Regions from separate parts of the Vibrio sp. MACH09 genome, predicted to be linked through region 2. Evidence: predicted binding sites of a transcription regulator. Region 2 holds the regulator's gene; each other region holds the start of a gene.
What was found. Region 2 encodes CRP, which controls carbon source genes, mostly activating them, when cyclic AMP is high. Its sites were predicted from a motif close to TGTGANNNNNNTCACA; they were not measured.

Region 1 (4,981 bases), 2.0 Mb from region 2:
GGATAAGCACCGACGGCGGTTTCTCCCGATAGCATAACGGCATCTGTACCATCCAGCACGGCGTTAGCGACGTCCATCACTTCAGCTCGGGTAGGCATAGGATTCGTGATCATGGACTCCATCATTTGCGTTGCAGTGATCACTACGCGGTTTAAACTTCGGGTACGGCTAATTAATTGTTTTTGCACTGCAATTAATTCCGGATCGCCAATCTCTACCCCTAAATCGCCACGAGCGACCATAATGGCGTCGGATGCTAAAATAATGTCATCAATGTTCTCTACATTGGCCACCGTTTCCGCTCGCTCTACTTTGGCGACGAGTTTTGCTTCTAAGCCTGCATCTCGGGCGAGTCTGCGGGCGTACTTCATATCTTCACCATTACGCGGAAATGAAACGGCTAAGTAGTCCACCTTGATTTTTGCCGCAGTTAAAATATCGTTTTTGTCTTTATCGGTAAGTGCGTCCGCTGAGAGGCCGCCTCCTTGTTTGTTGATTCCTTTATTGTTAGAGAGCGCGCCGCCTATCACGACTTCTGTATGTACCTTGTTGCCTTTTACTGAGATGACTTTAAGTTGAACTCTACCATCGTCTAATAGCAGTACATCACCGTTAACAACGTCTTGCGGTAGCTCTTTGTAGTCTAAGCCAACAACATCTTGATCCCCTTGGCCGGCTGGAAGGTCGCTGTCTAGGGTAAATTTGTCCCCTTTGTTGAGTATGACTTTTTCATTTGTAAAGGTAGACACCCGAATTTTAGGCCCTTGTAAATCACCTAAAATGGCAACGTGCATGCCTAGTCGAGCGGCAATTGAGCGTACCTGTTGGGCTCTGTCAATGTGATCCTGAGCGCTGCCATGAGAGAAGTTCATTCTTACTACGTTGACACCTGCCTGAATAATGCGCTCCAAATTATTGTCGCGATCCGTTGCGGGTCCTAGAGTCGTAACAATTTTTGTTCTTCTTAACCGTTTGCTCATATTTTTCTTCCTGTGGCGTCATTATGTACTACTTAGTATATGGCGATTATGTGCTATTTAGCCAGATTAGGATTTGTTGAGTCGCCTAACCGATGAAACTTGATTCTTAGCGTGCGCCTCAATCCAGTAATTGCAGAACACTGGGTAAAACGGTGTTGTAAAAAGATTTTTCATGATTAAAAAAAACCTGTTTTAGATCAATAATTACTTTGGTTTAATCGCCGCTATTTCCGCTTTTATTGGCTAAATTAGTTTTGTGCGTGATACCCGTCACGGCAATCTATCAAGTGACTTCACAATTAGTTCGCAAAGTAAAAAAATTAGCCAACGACGTCATTTTGGAGTGTAAAATGTACATGGCTCAACCTGGCCATATTGACCATATCAAGCAGGTCAATGCTGGTCGTGTGTATAAATTGATAGATTTAAACGGGCCAATATCTCGCATTGATCTTTCTAAAGTCAGTGGGTTAGCTCCTGCAAGTATCACGAAAATCACTCGTGAACTGATTGATGCACACCTCATTCATGAAACAACGGTACAAGAAGCGACAAGTCGTGGGCGACCTGCTGTGGGTTTACAAACTGACAATGAAGGCTGGCAGTTTTTATCGGCTCGTTTAGGTCGAGGTTATCTCGTTATTGCTTTGCACGAGCATGGTGGCTCAGTGCTTATCGATACTAAAATTGATATTCATGAAATAGAGCAAGAGGACGTACTTGCTCGTTTACTTCATGAGATTGATGAGTTCTTTGAAACGTATTCTGATCAACTCGATCGGGTAACCAGCATTGCGGTGACGTTGCCTGGCTTGGTGAATCCAGAGAAAGGCATTGTCTTACAGATGCCTCACTATAATGTCAAAAATTTGCCTCTGGGCCCTGAAATTCATGAGTCTACGGGGCTGCCGGTATTTATTGCCAACGACACAAGGGCCTGGGCATTAGCTGAAAAACTATTTGGCCATTCAAAAGAGAATGAAAGTTCGATTCTGATTTCAATCCACCATGGTGTTGGAGCGGGAATAGTGCTAGACGGCAGAGTATTGCAAGGCCGCCATGGTAATATCGGTGAGTTGGGACATATTCAAATAGATCCAAATGGTGAGCTTTGCCATTGTGGTAACCGAGGTTGTCTTGAAACATTGGCGAGCTCACAAGCAATTAGAGATCAAGTTGCCAAGCGATTGAGCGCAGGAGAGGACTCCTCCATTGACCCTGATCGTATCACCATTGAAAATATCTGTTCCGCTGCGGCTGAAGGGGACCCTTTAGCGGTGGAAGTTATTGAGAACCTTGGTCTTTATTTGGGTAAAGCGATAGCCATAGTGGTGAATCTATTTAACCCAGAGAAGATATTGATAGGAGGGGTTATTAATAGAGCAAAGTCAGTGCTTTACCCTGCTATTGAACAGTGTGTTAAACAGCAATGTATTGCCGCTTATCACCAAGAGTTACAGATCGTTGAAAGCCGTTTTTATAAGCAAGCAACCATGCCAGGTGCAGCATTAATCAAACAAGCCATGTATGACGGGCAATTGTTGATGAAAGTAGTGGAAGGTTGATTTATTCGTAATTTGGTACACTATCTTAAAAATATGAACGATACTGATATATATGTTTTATGCATGTAGTTATTAATTATTTGCTTATTGTATTGTTTTGTTTTTAAATCTAACCCACAGATAAAGACTCAGTGAGAAGCCGTATGTCCGGAGTATTAAGTACTGTCGATCAAAGAACGAACTTAGTTGGTGAAAACCGCTTAGAGCTTTTGATGTTTAAATTAAACAATCGGCAACTGTTTGCGATTAATGTATTTAAGGTCAAAGAAGTACTTAAGATGCCTATTCTGACTAAGATGCCCGGAGCACATGGTCATGTGGTTGGCGTGGCTTCTCTTCGTGGTGAATCGGTTCCAGTGATAGATCTGCGAGCGGCAATCGGCTTTCGTCCAATGCACCCTGATGAAGAACAAAACCTGATTATCACTGAGTATAACCGCAGTGTTCAGGGCTTTCTTGTTGGTCAAGTAAGAAATATTGTCAATACAGCTTGGACCGAAATTGCTCCTCCACCTAAAACAGCAGGTAAGGCAAACTACCTAACCGCCATTACTCAGATTGAAGATGAAGGCGATAAGAAAATTGTTGAAATTATCGATGTAGAGAAAGTTCTTGCACAGATTATTGATTACGATATTTCAATCTCTGAAGGTGTGTTAGACGAAGAGCTGTCTCAGCAGATGATTGGACGAAATGTGTTGATTGTCGATGACTCTTCTACTGCCCGTGGGCAGGTGAGAGGCACTTTAGAACAGTTAGGTATCAATATTATTGAGTGTAGTGACGGGTTAGAAGCGCTGAACTTGTTAAAAGGTTGGTGTGATGAAGGTAAAACCGTTACGGATGAGATCATGATGATGATTACTGATGCTGAAATGCCTGAAATGGACGGTTATCGTCTAACTCATGAAGTTCGTAATGATTCTAGAATGGGTGATCTGTTCATCACTTTAAATACCTCATTAAGTGGCAGCTTTAATGAAGCCATGGTGAAAAAAGTGGGTTGCGATCGGTTTATTTCTAAGTTCCAACCGGATTTGCTGGTGGATGTTGCCCAGCAAAGAATGAAACAGATATTGGGTCTATAGGACGAGGCAACCGCCGATTTTTCGAACACACATTTTCTCAATCTGAAGACGGCCTGATCAAGGTTCAATAAGGGCTGTGTAGCTTTTTATAAAACGATTCTTTAATGAAAATCTCGGGATGAAGTGATCAAGCCATTTAGGGATTCTGTCAGGTCCGTTAGCTTACCCGCAATGACATGAGTAACTTGTCCATCGTGTTCGAGAATACCGTCCACTTTAAGTATTTTAGCGGTTAAATAGCTCTGCTTTTGTGCTCTTGCTGTTTTAGCCCAAACCACCACATTAACATTGCCTGTGTCATCTTCTAAGGTAAAAAAGGTGACACCTGCTGCTGTTCCCGGAGATTGTCTTCCTGTTACGACCCCAACAACCGTGACCATAGAGCGGTGTGCTCTGTTTAATAGCTCCGTTTGCCGAGTGAACCGACCTAATTTCTGCGCTTTATCCAATATAGTGATGGGATGTTGATCTAACGATAGTCCTGTTGCTGCGTAATCTTCGAGTAGTGCTTCTGTTGGACTTTCTGTAAACAAAAATGGCTCAGAAGAAGCCTGCTGCGACTGAAAAAGAGGCAGGTCATGTATAGAGTCCATAACTTGCCAACGAGTGTGATAACGGTCTCCACTGAGGCTTTTTAGCGCATCGGCTGAGGCTAAGGCGGCAATGTCTTTTTTGTTCAGTCCAATATGTTTTATCTGCTGACTGCTGGTGAAGCCACGGCTTGGTCGGTTGTGAAGTAGCTGCTCGGCCCCTTTTTGAGATAGCCCTTTAATCAGTGTTAAACCTAACTGAATAGCATAGCCTTGTGCTGAAGGTACGATTGAGTGTATGTATTGAGAGTGGTTAACCGATACGGGCAAGACAGTAACGTGATGTCGTTTGGCGTCCTGAATAAGCTGAGAGGCGCTATAAAAGCCCATTGGCAAGCTATTCAATAACGAAGTATAAAATAGCTCTGGGTGGTAATGTTTTAACCATGCAGAACAGTATGCTAAGACAGCAAACGATGCTGAATGACTTTCCGGAAAACCATACTCACCAAAACCGCATATTTGGTCGAAAATACGTTCGGCAAATTCGGCTTGGTAGCCTCTATCCAGCATGCCGTTAATGAGCTTGGATTTAAATTTAAATAGATCACCATTTTTTTTCCATGAGGCCATTGCTCGTCGCAACTGATCTGCTTCGCCACCAGAAAAACCTGCCGCAACCATCGCGAGCTTAATTACTTGTTCTTGAAAAATAGGCACCCCCATGGTTCGAGAAAGCACCTCTTTGACCTCTTCAGATGGATAAGTGACCGCTTCTAATCCATCTCTACGCTTTAGAAAAGGGTGCACCATATCCC
Region 2 (4,981 bases):
TTTTCGTAAGATGTTCAGTATGATGGATATCAAACCAGCTTGGGTTGAAGGTGACAGCTTTCATCGCTTTACACGACCAGAAATGGATATAGAGATCCGCAAAGCCAGAGAGCAAGGTAAACACATCAGTTACTTTGGGGCTGAGGCGAATGACTTTCCAGCCTTAGAGAAATTTTTCAGAAAGTATGGTGACGAAGGTGTCGGTCAGGTTAGGCGCTATTTACACTCATTTGATGAGGCGGTCCCTTACAATCAAATGCCAGGCACCTTTACTCCATGGCAAGATCTACCAGAAAAGAGCAACGTATTGTTTTATGAAGGCCTACATGGGGGAGTGGTCGATGGTGACATTAACGTTTCTCAGCATGTTGATCTGCTCATCGGTATGGTGCCCATAGTTAACTTAGAATGGATTCAAAAATTTGTCCGAGACACTCGTGATAGAGGTCATTCACGCGAAGCCGTTACCGATTCCATCGTTCGCTCAATGGATGATTACTTAAATTACATCACACCTCAATTTTCCCGTACCCATATCAACTTTCAGCGCGTACCGACCGTTGATACCTCAAACCCATTAAACGCGAAAGGTATCCCTAGTCTTGATGAGAGTTTTGTGGTGATTCGATTGCGTGGAATGAAAAATGTCGACTTTCCATACCTGCTAGCAATGATTGATGGCTCATTTATGTCAAGGCATAACACCTTAGTTATCCCCGGAGGAAAGATGAGCTTTGCAATGGAACTAATCATTAGACCGATATTGCAACAGCTAATTGAAACCGGCAAAATCGGTTAATTATTGTACAAACTTTTAGTTTACTTTTAATACCGTGATCATGTGCACATTTTTGCGTAACATATCACAAATTCAGGGCGATCAAAATCAAGAAATCGTCTGCAAAAAAGGATACTATTCTTAACCGATAGATAAAGAAGTAGCTTGCAGCTTCGAATAATTAAACCTATGCTAACCGCAAAGTTTATTGACGAGGCAGCAAAGGAACGCTGCTGAACAGACCCTGCATAAAATAGTGAGATAATTATGGTTCTAGGTAAACCTCAAACCGATCCAACTTTAGAATGGTTTCTTTCACACTGTCATATTCATAAATATCCATCCAAAAGTACGCTGATTCACGCTGGTGAAAAAGCGGAAACTTTATATTACATAGTGAAAGGCTCCGTAGCTGTGCTTATCAAGGATGAAGAAGGAAAGGAGATGATTCTTTCTTACCTAAATCAAGGTGACTTCATCGGTGAACTAAGCTTATTTGCAGAAGAGCAAGATCGTACCGCTTGGGTACGTGCGAAATCCCCTTGCGAAGTTGCGGAAATTTCTTTTAAGAAATTCCGTCAGCTGATCCAAGTAAACCCAGACATTTTAATGCGTCTTTCTGCTCAAATGGCTAACCGTCTTCAGGTTACAAGCCAAAAAGTAGGTGACCTTGCATTCCTAGATGTAACAGGACGTATTGCGCAAACACTTTTAAACCTTGCCAAGCAACCTGATGCAATGACCCATCCAGACGGCATGCAAATTAAGATCACTCGTCAAGAGATTGGTCAAATTGTTGGCTGTTCTCGTGAAACAGTAGGTCGAATCCTGAAGATGCTAGAAGAGCAAAACCTAATTTCTGCGCATGGTAAAACTATTGTGGTTTACGGCACGCGCTAGATATTAATAATCTAAGCACAACACCAAAAACGCAGCATTATTGCTGCGTTTTTTTATGGCATCTCTTTCTCTCTGTATCCATCACAAATTTCTTTTCCATTTTTAATCACCAATCTAGATCCCTGCGAATAGATAGTTAGCAGCCAAAGCCTAACAGTAAACTCATTTTAGCTGATCTATTTGCAGTAACAATCTTCCCAGCATAAACCAGATACGACAGTCTAGACAGATTTAAAAACCATACAGGCTATTGATTTATAAAAATAATTACCTTTAGATCGACCATCAAATAACTTTATAATCAAATTATTTGATAATCAACAAACCTCATTTTTAGCAAAAAAGTAAACCATTATTCATAACAACGCAGCTGAGAAATCAGTATTCCCCGCATAAAAAAACCGAAGCCAAAGCTTCGGTTTTTTGTTCACAATATTACTGTCAGCGGTAAACCGCTATCAATAACTCTTGGCTTACATCATGCCTGGCATGCCGCCCATACCACCCATGCCGCCCATATCAGGCATTGCTGGAGCATCTTTAGCTGGCATATCAGAAACCATAGCTTCAGTCGTAATCATTAGACCTGCTACCGATGCAGCAAACTGAAGTGCACTACGAGTTACTTTTGTTGGGTCAAGGATACCCATTGCAATCATATCGCCGTATTCACCTGTTGCAGCGTTATAACCGTCGCTACCTTCACGTGCTTTAACATTGTTTGCAACTACTGACTCTTCGTCACCTGCGTTAGCAACGATTTGACGTAGTGGCGCTTCCATTGCACGTAGAGCAACGCGAATACCTACGTTTTGCTCTTCGTTTGCACCTTCAAGGCCAACAACTTTAGACGCTGCGCGGATAAGTGCAACACCACCACCGGCAACAACACCTTCTTCTACTGCTGCACGAGTTGCGTGTAGAGCATCTTCAACGCGATCTTTCTTCTCTTTCATCTCAACTTCAGTCGCAGCGCCTACTTTGATAACCGCAACACCACCAGCAAGTTTTGCAACACGCTCTTGTAGTTTTTCTTTATCGTAGTCAGATGTCGCTTCTTCAACTTGTTGACGAATTTGAGCAACACGGCCGTTGATCATCTCTTCTTCACCAAGACCATCAATGATAGTTGTGTTCTCTTTAGTGATTGTCACACGCTTAGCTTGACCTAGATCTTCAAGCGTTACTTTTTCAAGCTCAAGACCAATCTCTTCAGAGATAACCGTACCAGAAGTTAGTACCGCGATATCTTGTAGCATTGCTTTACGACGGTCACCAAAACCAGGGGCTTTAACAGCCGCTGCTTTCACGATGCCACGCATGTTGTTCACCACCAATGTAGCTAGAGCTTCACCTTCAACATCTTCGGCAATAATTAGAAGAGGACGAGACGCTTTTGCCACTGCTTCCAGAGTAGGAAGAAGTTCACGAATGTTAGAAACTTTCTTATCAATAAGTAGAATAAATGGGCTTTCAAGTTCTACCGCACCAGCTTCTTGATTAGTGATGAAGTATGGCGATAGGTAACCACGGTCAAACTGCATACCTTCAACAACGTCTAGTTCATCATGAAGAGCTTGGCCTTCTTCAACAGTGATAACACCGTCACGACCTACTTTTTCCATCGCTTCTGCAATGATGTTACCCACAGTCTCATCAGAGTTAGCAGAGATAGTACCTACTTGAGCAATAGCTTTAGTATCAGTACAAGGAACAGATAGTGTTTTAAGCTCTTCAACAGCAGCGATTACCGCTTTGTCGATACCGCGCTTAAGATCCATTGGGTTCATGCCCGCTGCAACGGCTTTAAGGCCTTCAGCAATAATGGATTGTGCAAGTACTGTTGCAGTCGTTGTTCCGTCACCAGCAGCATCATTAGCTTGTGAAGCAACTTCTTTAACCATTTGTGCACCCATGTTTTGAAACTTGTCTTCAAGTTCAATTTCACGAGCAACAGAAACACCATCTTTAGTAATGGTTGGAGCACCAAATGATTTATCTAGAACAACATTACGTCCTTTAGGACCTAGCGTTACTTTTACAGCATCGGCAAGAACATTAACGCCTTCAAGCATTTTTACTCGTGCGTCATTACCAAATTTTACATCTTTAGCAGCCATTTTGATTTCCTTTCCTAAAATCTATTTTTACTTTAATTTGTCGTTTAAGAGTGAATGTCTTAACGCTTACTTCTATTCAACGATAGCCATGATGTCATTTTCAGACATAACAAGAACTTCTTTACCATCAATCTTTTCAGTTTTCGTACCGTAACCTTCAGCAAAGATAACTACGTCACCCACTTTAACGTCTAGTGGCATAACAGAGCCGTTTTCTAGAATACGACCTTTGCCAACAGCAACTACCGTACCGCGAGTGGATTTTTCAGCTGCAGAGCCAGTTAACACGATGCCACCAGCAGATTTAGATTCAACTTCTTGGCGCTCAACGATTACACGGTCATGTAAAGGACGAATATTCATCTGTATTCTCTCCTGATATTGTTTATTTAATGAAAGTGCTGATTAATCAGCTTGTGACAGAGATGTGGGGGCGCAAATATATTTACCAAGGGCAGAGCCGCTTTTTTTTTGTGAAAGGAATCTCCTTTTTTGCCTTATCTTATCGATTGACTGCATTGCCTAAGTAAAAGCAGTGGTTCAGAATAAAAACATCTCTATCAGGCGAAGATAAATATGGCTTGTAATATCTGTAATGGTAATCATTGGTTCTGGCAAAAAATAGGCCGCTGCAAGCGATGTATGGATCAGCTCACTACTCTGTCGGTATTATGTTGGGTGGTGTGGTGGTTTACCTGCAAAGAGAACCCTAGTAGCGTGGAATCTATAGCTCTAATCTTTGCGGGTTTCGCTTTTAATGGTTTGTTGTTTTTGCATTTGTGGTTCCGTTTCGTCATCTTTCCGATGCGAAAACGAAATAAGAAGTGAGCCATTAACGGCTCACTTCTGTCGGTGCTTAATAAATAGATTTCTCTACTTCGCCAAGCTCAACGCTTCATTCATCACATGGTAAATGTAATTTTGTTCGATGACACCTTGGAATAAATAGGCTTGCGGGCCTCGAGCAAAAATTGCAACATCTTCACCAGAGTGAGTTTCAGATGACAACTTAATTAAAGATTGCTGCTTGTAATCCAATTGAGTCACCTGCTGCTGAGTCAAATCTGTACGAGCTCCATCCACTGCACCGGGTCCGTTTCCATAGGTTAACGTAGTGTATTTTTTACCTTGCTTATCGACACTGTACTTACCTTTAGACTTAGATAATCCCAAAATATTGTTA
Region 3 (4,981 bases), 1.4 Mb from region 2:
ATTTAATTGCATCATCAACGGATGCTGCTTTTGCAAGCGCTACACCCAGTCTTCGCCCGCCATCAATGTTGGGTTTAGCAAATAACCTTATCTGTGTCTCAGGTTGGTAGAGAGCCTTGTCTAAATTGCCAAATTGAATATTTTCAGATTGACCATTGCCCAGTATGACTGCCGACGATGACGGACCATAATGAACAATGTTTCCGACCGGTAATCCTAAGAAGGCTCTGACATGGAGTGCAAACTCTGAAAGTTGCTGAGAAATTAACGTGACTAACCCTGTGTCGTGAGGGCGAGGGGAGACCTCGCTGAAAATGACGTGATCACCTTTAATAAACAGTTCTACTCCAAAAAGCCCATATCCCCCTAACGCATTCACGGTTTTTTCAGCAATCTCTTTGGCGCGTTCTAATGCAAGTGGCGACATTAATTGTGGCTGCCATGATTCGCGATAGTCACCATCTTCTTGTCGGTGTCCTATTGGTTGGCAAAAGTGGACTCCGTCTACTGCACGGACCGTCAGTAAAGTGATTTCGTAGTCAAACTCTATAAACCCTTCAACAATAACTTTACCGGCTCCCGCTCTGCCACCTTGTTGTGCGTGTTGCCAAGCAGTCTCTATCTCTTCAGTACTTCTAATCACGCTCTGTCCTTTACCTGAAGAGCTCATAACAGGTTTAACAACACAAGGTATTGAAACTTGTTCAATGGCTTGAACAAAATCGTTATAGCTGTCGGCAAATTGATAAGGTGAAGTAGGGATGGAAAGAGATTCCGCCGCGAGTCTTCGAATGCCTTCCCTATTCATTGTTAAACGAGTGGCATTGGCATTTGGGACGACTTTCAGTCCCTGTTTTTCTAACTTAACCAAGGTGTCAGTCGCAATTGCTTCTATCTCTGGAACAATATAGTGAGGTGATTCAATGGCGATAATTTCAGTTAAGCGTTGTTCATCTAACATATCAAAAACATAGCTTTTATGCGCGACTTGCATTGCTGGTGCATTCGCATAACGGTCACAGGCAATAACCTCTAATCCTAACCGTTGACACTCTATAGCGACCTCTTTTCCTAGTTCACCAGAGCCGAGGAGTAAAACGCGAGTGGCACTATTACATGTTGCTGATCCAAACATTGTAAACCCTTATATAAAAGACATTCTTCGCGCATGATACGGAAATTAGCCATAAACGCAAACGTTTGCTTTTCGGGTTAAGAAAAAGGCTTTGAGGAGATCAAAGCCTTGGAGTCTCTTATATTAAAGTGCAATATAGCTGACAGGTATGTCAGGATTAATCACATCCAATGTAGATTGTGTGCATGCTAGATGGCTGATCTTTCCTGAAGATAACTCTGCTAATGCAGCACTTCTAATTTTATCGAAAGATTTACCTGCAACCATGATCTGTACTAATGCGACTTGTAGCGGGGGAAGACTAGGGTTGAATGCCGCATTTTCTGCATAAGCACCAGCATAGATACTTCCGTCGTCCAGTTCTAACGCTACACCGCTAAAGTTATTGGTGTACGGAGAATGACTCATGTTCAAGGCATCAATTGCTTTGGCTAATAGTGGTTCACAGCCTTCGGTTGAGTACTCTTGCTGGTTATCTCCCATCAAACGAGCGTCAATATCAAGATCTTTCGGACCAAACGATTCTGGTAAGTATTGTTGTAAAGACATTGAATCTCTTTGCGGTAGTTGCACATTCATCTCACCGGCCGTAGTCAGTTCGTTCATAAACTGGCGACAATGACCACAAGGACTGTAGTTAACGGTAATGTCTTTAACACCTTTCTCGCCTTTCATCCAAGCATGGCTAATACCCGCTTGCTCAGCATGTACGGTTTGACCTAGTTGCGCTCCGGTTAGCTCCATATTCGCGCCGAAGTATAGTCGTCCTGATAATCCACGAACGATGGAACCTACATAAAACTCTGATATTGGAGCGTATGAAAACGCAGCGGCTATTGGCAGCAGTGCAACACGTAATTCATTATCTTCTAAACCAGACAGTTTAAGTAACTCGTTAAATTGTTGCTCAGAAATGGTGGCGTCAAAATCATCCGCGTTAATTATTGTTGATAAATATGATGCGATATTAGCTGGAATATCTTTCAACGCGCTTTCTATTCTTGAGTTCATGGCAAATCCTTAGTTAAGCATTAATTTTATTTTAGAGAGATAACAATCTAAAACTGTGCTTAATGTCACGTATTTTGATGCAATGATAATTCAATTTGCATAAATTGAGTGAGGTCACATTAGCAAAGGTTTGCGCAATTGGCGCTCAACATGTAACTGACGAGTTAAAATGCTGGCTCAACAAAATTTGTCTGCAATAAGATGAAGATTAGGAAACATTCAGTGGGAAAGCCATACAACCAATGCAAAAACAGCAGGAGCTAAAATAGAAGTAATCACGCCACATAAAACCAACGCTAATGAACTAAAGGCGGCATCACGGGGATCTTTTTCAAAGCAGGTGGCTGTACCCAGCGCGTGAGAAACGGTTCCCATCGTTAATCCTTTTGCAATTGGGTGAGTAATACCAATAAGGTTATAGATTGGGTAAGCTAATATGGCACCAAAAACCCCTACCAATAACACCATAATAGCGGCAATAGCGGGTTCTCCTCCTAACTGGCTAGAGACTTCCATGGCGATAGGTGTTGTGACGGATTTTCCTAATATACTGGCAATAAGCGTAATATCGGTACCTAGGGCGACGGCAATAAGTGATGCGGTTAGCATAGACAGTGCGCTTCCTACACCACAAGTAAGAAAAATAATACGCCAGTTTGCTTTAATTTCAGGTAGTTGCTCGTAAAGAGGGTAAGCTAATGCAACGACTGCTGGTTGTAACAGATAAGTCAGCCATTTATTGCCAGCATAATACTCTTGGTACGGGACGTTTAGCGCTACGAGTAACGGAATAATAATGACTATGCTTATAAGTAGTGGGTTAGCGAGTGGGTGATTCAACTTTTGACTAATAAAGCGCGCAACTAAAAACGTAATAAGAGTAACAAATAGCCAGATCATTTTTTCCCTACCAGTATTCTCTCCAGCACATAACTAAGGAACAGTACCATAATAAAAGATGCGCCAATTGTGCTTGCTAGAATTTGCACTGAGTTCTCGATCAGCAAATCAAAATGCTCCATGAGGCCAACACTTATTGGTATAAAAAGTACGATCATATAACGTATAAAAACATGAGCCGTTGGCTTGACCCACTCTGCCGGAATCAGGCCGCTTGCCATAGCAAAAAACAGTAGCAGCATACCGATAATACTTCCCGGAATACTAATACTTAGAAACTGTTGAATTAACGTTCCTAACGCTAAGGAAGCGAGAATGATCACTAATGAAATTGTGTATTTGAGTATTTTTATAGCCATGATCAGGAAACGAGTTTCTCCACATATCGGTAGATCGATTTTAATATCGCCATTTTTTCTTGTTCATTTTCATGTTCATGAGCAAGATTTTCTAGGTTGAGCATATAGTCAGGTAACCTAGACTCAAAATAATCACGGCAATGCGTAGCCCACTGACGTTGTTCTGAATCACTGAGTGTATGCGGATAGTTTCTCGCTCGATATCTAAATAAAAGAGGTTGAATTCGAGGATCAGCATAAGTCAGTTGCAACGCTGGCAAATTCTCCGCAGGTGTTTCTAGGATGATATCCATAGCGGCACGGTCGGCTGGAGTGAAAAAGCCACTATAGAGTTGGCTGTCAACATCGTCACTACCTTTAAAGTCACTATCCATAGCGTATAAGCTAACAAGCTTTTCTCTAATTTCTGGATGCTGTCTAAGTCGTGTTAGGTTTTTAAGACACTGTTCTCTATCTATGCCGATCTTCTCTGCATTTTCCGCTGTTAATGTTTTTGCTGGCGCTAAAATTGGGCACTTGTTTATGTGCACCAGTTTGACCGGAACGGCAAGTTGTCCGTCATCCAACTGATCTCGCTTAGTATAAAGCCGGTCTTTAAGTTGCTCTGCACTTAGTTCGAACAGTGGCGAAGGGTCCATCGCAAGGTTGACCATTATCGCTGCATTTTTATTGCTGGGATGCCAAGCCAGAGGAACCATCCATGTAGTATTTGAACAAGAAAGACCTAACATACCGGAAACGTGTACTAGAGGCGTCATGTTAACAATATCAATAAGGGCATTGAGTTTGTTCTTGTGCCTCATACTGTATAGGTAATCAAAAAGCTTAGGTTGGGCCGCCTTTAATTTCTTAGCCAACTCAATCGTAGCAATAACATCGGCCATCGCATCATGAGCGTTTTCATGTTCTATGCCGTTGGCTTTTGATAGGTGCTCTAACTTAAAGCTGGGCAATCCCTCTTCGTTTGTTGGCCAGTTGATACCTTCAGGTCTAAGTGCGTAACAGGTACGCATGACATCAAGAAGATCCCAGCGAGAGTTGCCATTTTTCCAACTCCAAGCATACGGATCATGAAAGTTTCTGTATAAGGTATAACGGCTTACTTCATCATCAAAGCGAATATTGTTATAGCCAAGATTTGTTGTATTGGGTACAGAAAGTTCATCGTGTATTCGTTTGATGAATTCTGGCTCGGGCAAACCATTCATTATGGTTTTTTGAGGCGTAATTCCGGTGATTAATGCCGCTTCTGGTGAAGGAAGATAGTCACTGGGCGGTAAGCAATAGATAACCAGTGGTTCACCGATGATGTTGAAATCTTTGTCGGTACGAACGCCTGCAAATTGTGATGGTCTATCTGTGGCAGGGTTTACTCCCCAGGTTTCATAATCAAACCAAAAGAATGTTTCTTGTTGCCCATTTAGCATGTGAATACCAGAGTTAAATTCGAGGGATTAGTCACATTAGACCACTGCAGAGCTTGCATATCAATCAACGTGTTACTGTATGTTTTAAATTCGCTCAATAAGAGCGAGTTAATGAGTGTTACTACGATATTTATCGAGAAGTTGGTGCA
Region 4 (4,981 bases), 950 kb from region 2:
ACTAGGTGCTCTCTATCTGGGTGAGACGATTGAAGCATCGATGGTTTTACTGCTATTTCTTTTAGGTGAAAAACTGGAAGCATTTGCCGCTGCTCGTGCACGCAGTGGTGTTCAATCCTTGATGGCGTTAGTGCCAGAACAAGCGATAAAAATTGTGGATGGTGAACGAGTTGAAGTGGCCGCAGGGAGCCTACAGCCCAATGACGTTATTGAGGTTGCTCCGGGTGGTCGCCTTCCTGCGGATGGTGTTGCTATGTCTGACGCTAGCTTTGATGAAAGCGCGTTGACGGGGGAGTCGATTCCTGTAGAGCACAGTGCAGGTGAACAGGTTATGGCCGGTTCAGTGGTAGTGGATACCGTGGTTAGGCTAACGGTGACATCGAAACAAGGTGAAAATGCCATTGACCGAATTCTGCACCTTATTGAAGAAGCGGAATCACATAAAGCTCCTATAGAGCGATTTCTCGATAGGTTTAGTCGTTGGTATACGCCGTTAATGATGGTGCTTGCCGCCGCGGTGATCATTACTCCGCCTTTGTTATTTGCCCAACCATGGGAAACATGGATTTATAGAGGATTAGCACTTCTGTTGATTGCATGTCCGTGTGCATTGGTTATCTCTACTCCGGCCGCCATAACTTCTGGTTTAGCGGTAGCAGCAAAACGTGGGGCGCTCATTAAAGGTGGAGCGGCGTTAGAGTCGTTAGGCCGTATAGAGATGGTTGCATTTGATAAAACCGGTACGTTGACAGAAGGTAAGCCTCAGGTCACCGATATTGTTGGTTTAAATGGCAGAGAGAGGGAGTATATATTAACCCATGCAGCTGCGATTGAAGTTGGCTCCTCTCATCCGTTAGCGATCTCGTTGGTTAAAAAGGCGAGAAGCGAAAATGTGACACTGCCAGAAGCCGAAAATAAAAAAGCATTAATAGGTATTGGCTTGTCCGGAGAGATTGATGGCGTGCAGTATCAAGTACTCTCTCCAAGTAAGATGAGTCAAGAGGTCACCGCTGAGATGGCGAGTCAAGTGACTCAGTTAGAACAGCAAGGTAAAACAGTGGTATATGTTCTAGAGCATCAGCAAGTCATTGGTGTTATAGCTTGGCAAGATACCTTGAGAAGTGATGCAAAAGAAGCGGTCAAGGAGCTAACAAGACTTGGCATTAATACGGTTATGTTAACGGGTGACAATGAACGTAGTGCGCAAGGTATGTCAAGCAAGATTGATATTGATTACAAGGCCGGTTTGCTTCCAAATGACAAAGTTGACGCGATTGCACACTATGCTAAAGAGCAACAAGTCGCGATGGTTGGCGATGGCATCAATGATGCTCCTGCTATGAAAGCGGCATCGGTAGGCATTGCCATGGGGGGAGGAACCGATGTGGCTCTTGATACCGCTGAGGCGGCATTAACACATAATCGTCTTGTTGAGTTACCGGCTATCATTCAACTTTCTAAGGCAACGCTAACGAATATTCGTCAAAACATCACATTAGCATTGGGACTTAAAAGTGTTTTCTTAGTCACCAGCTTGTTTGGTATTACAGGGTTGTGGGTCGCTGTGTTGGCAGATAGCGGCGCAACCGTATTAGTCACGTTAAATGCGCTTCGACTGTTAAAGTACGGCAAGAAATAACGCATTCGTCAGTGGTACAAAAAGCAAGTATCTGAAAGGCAATATTTCAGATGCTTGCTATCCTTTCAGTGTAACTTGATTAGATAGAACAAAAAGTGTGATGCCAACCGGTTTTTCATGTAATTGCAAATGTTATAACAATTTAATTTGTGACTTATATCACCATTTGTTGGCCGTTTGTCCGCTAAAGTTGTTTATTATCCGTAATTAATTAATGGCTAATATCAAATTTGCCAATTTAAGGAGCCACCTATGTCTCAACCAGTTTTTCACCTAGGTATTACTGAAGCCGATCTTAAAGGCGCTACTGTTGCAATTATTCCGGGCGACCCTGATCGCGTGCCTAAAATTGCAAATGAGATGGATAACCCAGTGCAACTTGCAAGCCATCGTGAATATAACGTTTATCTAGCTGAGCTAGATGGTAAATCAGTAGTCGTATGTTCTACTGGTATTGGTGGCCCATCAACTTCTATTGCCGTTGAAGAGCTTGCTCAATGTGGTGTTCGCACTTTCTTACGTGTTGGTACTACTGGTGCGATTCAAGAAGACGTGAATGTTGGCGATATGATCGTAACCACGGGTTCTGTTCGTCTTGACGGTGCGAGCCTGCACTTTGCTCCAATGGAATTCCCAGCGGTTGCAGATTTCCAAGTTGCTACAGCAATGAAAGAAGCAGTAGAAGAGACAGGTGCAACGGTTCATATGGGTGTGACAGCATCAAGTGATACTTTCTACCCTGGTCAAGAGCGTTATGACACATTCTCTGGCCGTGTTGTTAAGCGTTTCCAAGGCTCAATGCAAGAGTGGCAAGATATGGGCGTTCTTAACTTTGAAATGGAATCTGCAACGTTACTGACAATGTGTGCAAGCTCTGGTTTGCAAGCTGGTTGTGTCGCGGGTGTTATTATTAACCGTACACAGAAAGAGATTCCAGATCATGCCACACTAAAAGCAACAGAGACTCGTTCAATCGAAGTTGTTATTGCTGCAGCACGTAAAATGATCTAACTTGTTGTTAAGTTGAAAGAAAAGGCCGATGCATTTATGCATCGGCCTTTTTAATGGGGCTGATTTGACCAAACTTGGGATATCTTATATTTCTATTAAGTTATCCCGAGTTTGAGTGAATTATTACAGCTCTTCGTGGCCGCCAGCTTCACAGAACCATTCTGTTAAGTATCTCTTTAAGCTTTTTAGCTCGTCGGGGCCAATGAGCGCCAAGCCAAGATCTTCCGCCCGGGTAATATCATTGTGTCGCAGCGGACGAAAGCTCACTAACATCGCTCTTGCTTGTAAGCCACCGAGTAAGTCCCGTAGTGATTCCAGTTTATATAAGGTATCGTCACCATCGTCACGCATGCCTTTGGTCTTACACTCTATTATATGGAGCTTATTGTTTACCACGGTGGCCACATCTAGTTCATTACGAACTTCTCGCTCACCAAGTTGACGATAAACCTGTACGTTTAGAGAACGGTCCTGAATGGTTGGTAATTCATCTTGGATCTGTTTAACCGTGCTGTGAACCAGTGTTTCTAACCACTCTCCATTAGAGAATCGTCTAGCATCTTCGCTTGCGAATGTGAGAATACCGTTTTGATATGCCGCTAGTTTGGTGTCAACCAGATCAGAAAGTAGCATATTGAGTTCGCGATAACCTTGCTGTTTTTCCGTTAAGCCGACATCCAGTTTTTGCTCTTTTCGACAGGTTGTGGCGAGGTAATTTAATGTTGCCAGACCGGGACCTAATTCGAGCGCGTTCCCAGCCCATTTTTGCCCCAGTTCATACAATTTTTGGTCAAGTTGGTCAGGCAGGTCATGCTCGTTAAACTCTGCTCTTGCGCCAAACACAGTGAGATAATCATCAATGGTAATATGATCTTGTAACTGAGCATCCGCGGCGTCTTCAGGGTATATCCAGCAAATTTTGTCACTGTTTGGTTCTACAACAAAAATTTCCCAATTGTTGCGCCTAAACATTTCATAAACGGTCAATAAACGGTGTCGTAAACCACAACTAGCGTTAAGCATGATGGACTTACCACGTTTTACTAAGTCGTTTTCAAGGTTGTGAATAGCTTGACGAATAAGTGCAGTATCTACGATAGAAGAGATTTGAAAGAATTCGGTATCGATATTGCGTTGGCTTAAAACGGTTGCTAAACGTTGATAAATGCTTTCTTGAGATTTGTCGCCAATGAAAATAATGTGTTGGCAAGAAGAACGGTTGTCTAACAGCGGTGTGATAAGACGTATCGGGTCTTGATCAATAATGCCTACGTGAACGGTCATGGTGCGTCCTCTTTAATTATAAGGTTTGGTCTATGAGTGTTGCTAGCCACAACAGACCTATATAACGATATGGTATTCACTATAAAAAAAACAAGGGTGAATTAACACTAATTCACCCAATATTACCAATATATCTCGTTTTCCTTACAATCTATAGGCTGATTTGTATTGAATCCTTATAAAACTTCTCTACAACATACCTCAGTTCTATAGTTTGAACTGATGAACCAAGTTATCTTGCTGCTGCGCGAGATCGGCCATATTGTTACTGACATCTGCTATCGTTGACATGGCCTGATGGCTTTCAGAGGCGATATGATTGATATCTTCTAAGCTTCGTGCAATATCAGATGTCGTTTCACTCTGCTCTAAAGCTGCTTGTGAAATATGGCTACTCATGTGACTTATTTCCAAAATCAGCGCTTGTATCTCTTCCATGGAACTATTGGCATCGGATGCTTGTGCCACGGATTGCTCCATATCACTCATACAACTTTCAATCACGGTACCAGCAGTTTGAGAACTGGACTGAAGGTTATTGATCATACCTTCAATTTCTTCCGTTGATTCCGTGGTTTTTTGCGCTAACACACGAACCTCGTCTGCGACTACGGCAAAACCTCTTCCTTGTTCTCCCGCTCGTGCCGCTTCAATTGCCGCATTCAGAGCTAGCAAGTTGGTTTGCTCTGCTATACCACGGATCACATCCAGTATCGAACCAATTTCGCTGCTCATGTTTTTAAGCTGAGAAACCGCCACAACAGATTCGTTTAAGCGACCTTCTAATTGATTGATGGTGGTAATATTTTGGTTCATAACTTGACGGCCAGTGTCAGACGCTTTTTCAACTTGTCGAACTTTTTCTAATGAGCTCTGAGCGCTTTGAGTGACTTCGGCAACGGAGTGCTCCATTTCGGTCATTGCCGTGGCAACATTTGCGGTTTGTTCTCGCTGATTATTTAACTTACTTTGTGCGTCATTTGAGGTGTTTTGATTATCACTCGCTGCTGCGGTTAAGTTAACAGAGGCATCATTAAGTTTGACCAA

Region 1: a site for CRP is predicted at 1,240-1,255, ahead of CHJ_RS04840 (ROK family protein). Genes of this name have one in related genera too.
Region 3: a site for CRP is predicted at 2,250-2,265, ahead of cdd (cytidine deaminase). Genes of this name have one in related genera too.
Region 4: a site for CRP is predicted at 1,788-1,803, ahead of udp (uridine phosphorylase). Genes of this name have one in related genera too.

Annotation. Positions count from the first base shown of each region.
Region 1 covers NZ_BSFZ01000001.1:1,066,366-1,071,346, forward strand. The annotation lists gene pyk (pyruvate kinase) at 1-980, opposite strand, end outside; gene CHJ_RS04840 (ROK family protein) at 1,331-2,545, shown strand; gene CHJ_RS04845 (chemotaxis protein CheV) at 2,689-3,633, shown strand; gene CHJ_RS04850 (error-prone DNA polymerase) at 3,735-4,981, opposite strand, start outside.
Region 2 covers NZ_BSFZ01000001.1:3,027,936-3,032,916, forward strand. The annotation lists gene CHJ_RS13630 (phosphoribulokinase) at 1-799, shown strand, start outside; gene crp (cAMP-activated global transcriptional regulator CRP) at 1,046-1,678, shown strand; gene groL (chaperonin GroEL) at 2,152-3,798, opposite strand; gene CHJ_RS13645 (co-chaperone GroES) at 3,871-4,161, opposite strand; gene CHJ_RS13650 (DUF3624 domain-containing protein) at 4,375-4,626, shown strand; gene CHJ_RS13655 (alkaline phosphatase) at 4,672-4,981, opposite strand, start outside.
Region 3 covers NZ_BSFZ01000001.1:1,585,676-1,590,656, forward strand. The annotation lists gene purT (formate-dependent phosphoribosylglycinamide formyltransferase) at 1-1,135, opposite strand, end outside; gene cdd (cytidine deaminase) at 1,259-2,146, opposite strand; gene CHJ_RS07030 (CidB/LrgB family autolysis modulator) at 2,366-3,043, opposite strand; gene CHJ_RS07035 (CidA/LrgA family protein) at 3,043-3,405, opposite strand; gene sbcB (exodeoxyribonuclease I) at 3,408-4,832, opposite strand; gene CHJ_RS07045 (NAD(P)H-binding protein) at 4,941-4,981, opposite strand, start outside.
Region 4 covers NZ_BSFZ01000001.1:2,075,175-2,080,155, reverse strand. The annotation lists gene CHJ_RS09230 (zinc/cadmium/mercury/lead-transporting ATPase) at 1-1,639, shown strand, start outside; gene udp (uridine phosphorylase) at 1,892-2,650, shown strand; gene CHJ_RS09220 (DUF1887 family protein) at 2,774-3,934, opposite strand; gene CHJ_RS09215 (methyl-accepting chemotaxis protein) at 4,142-4,981, opposite strand, start outside.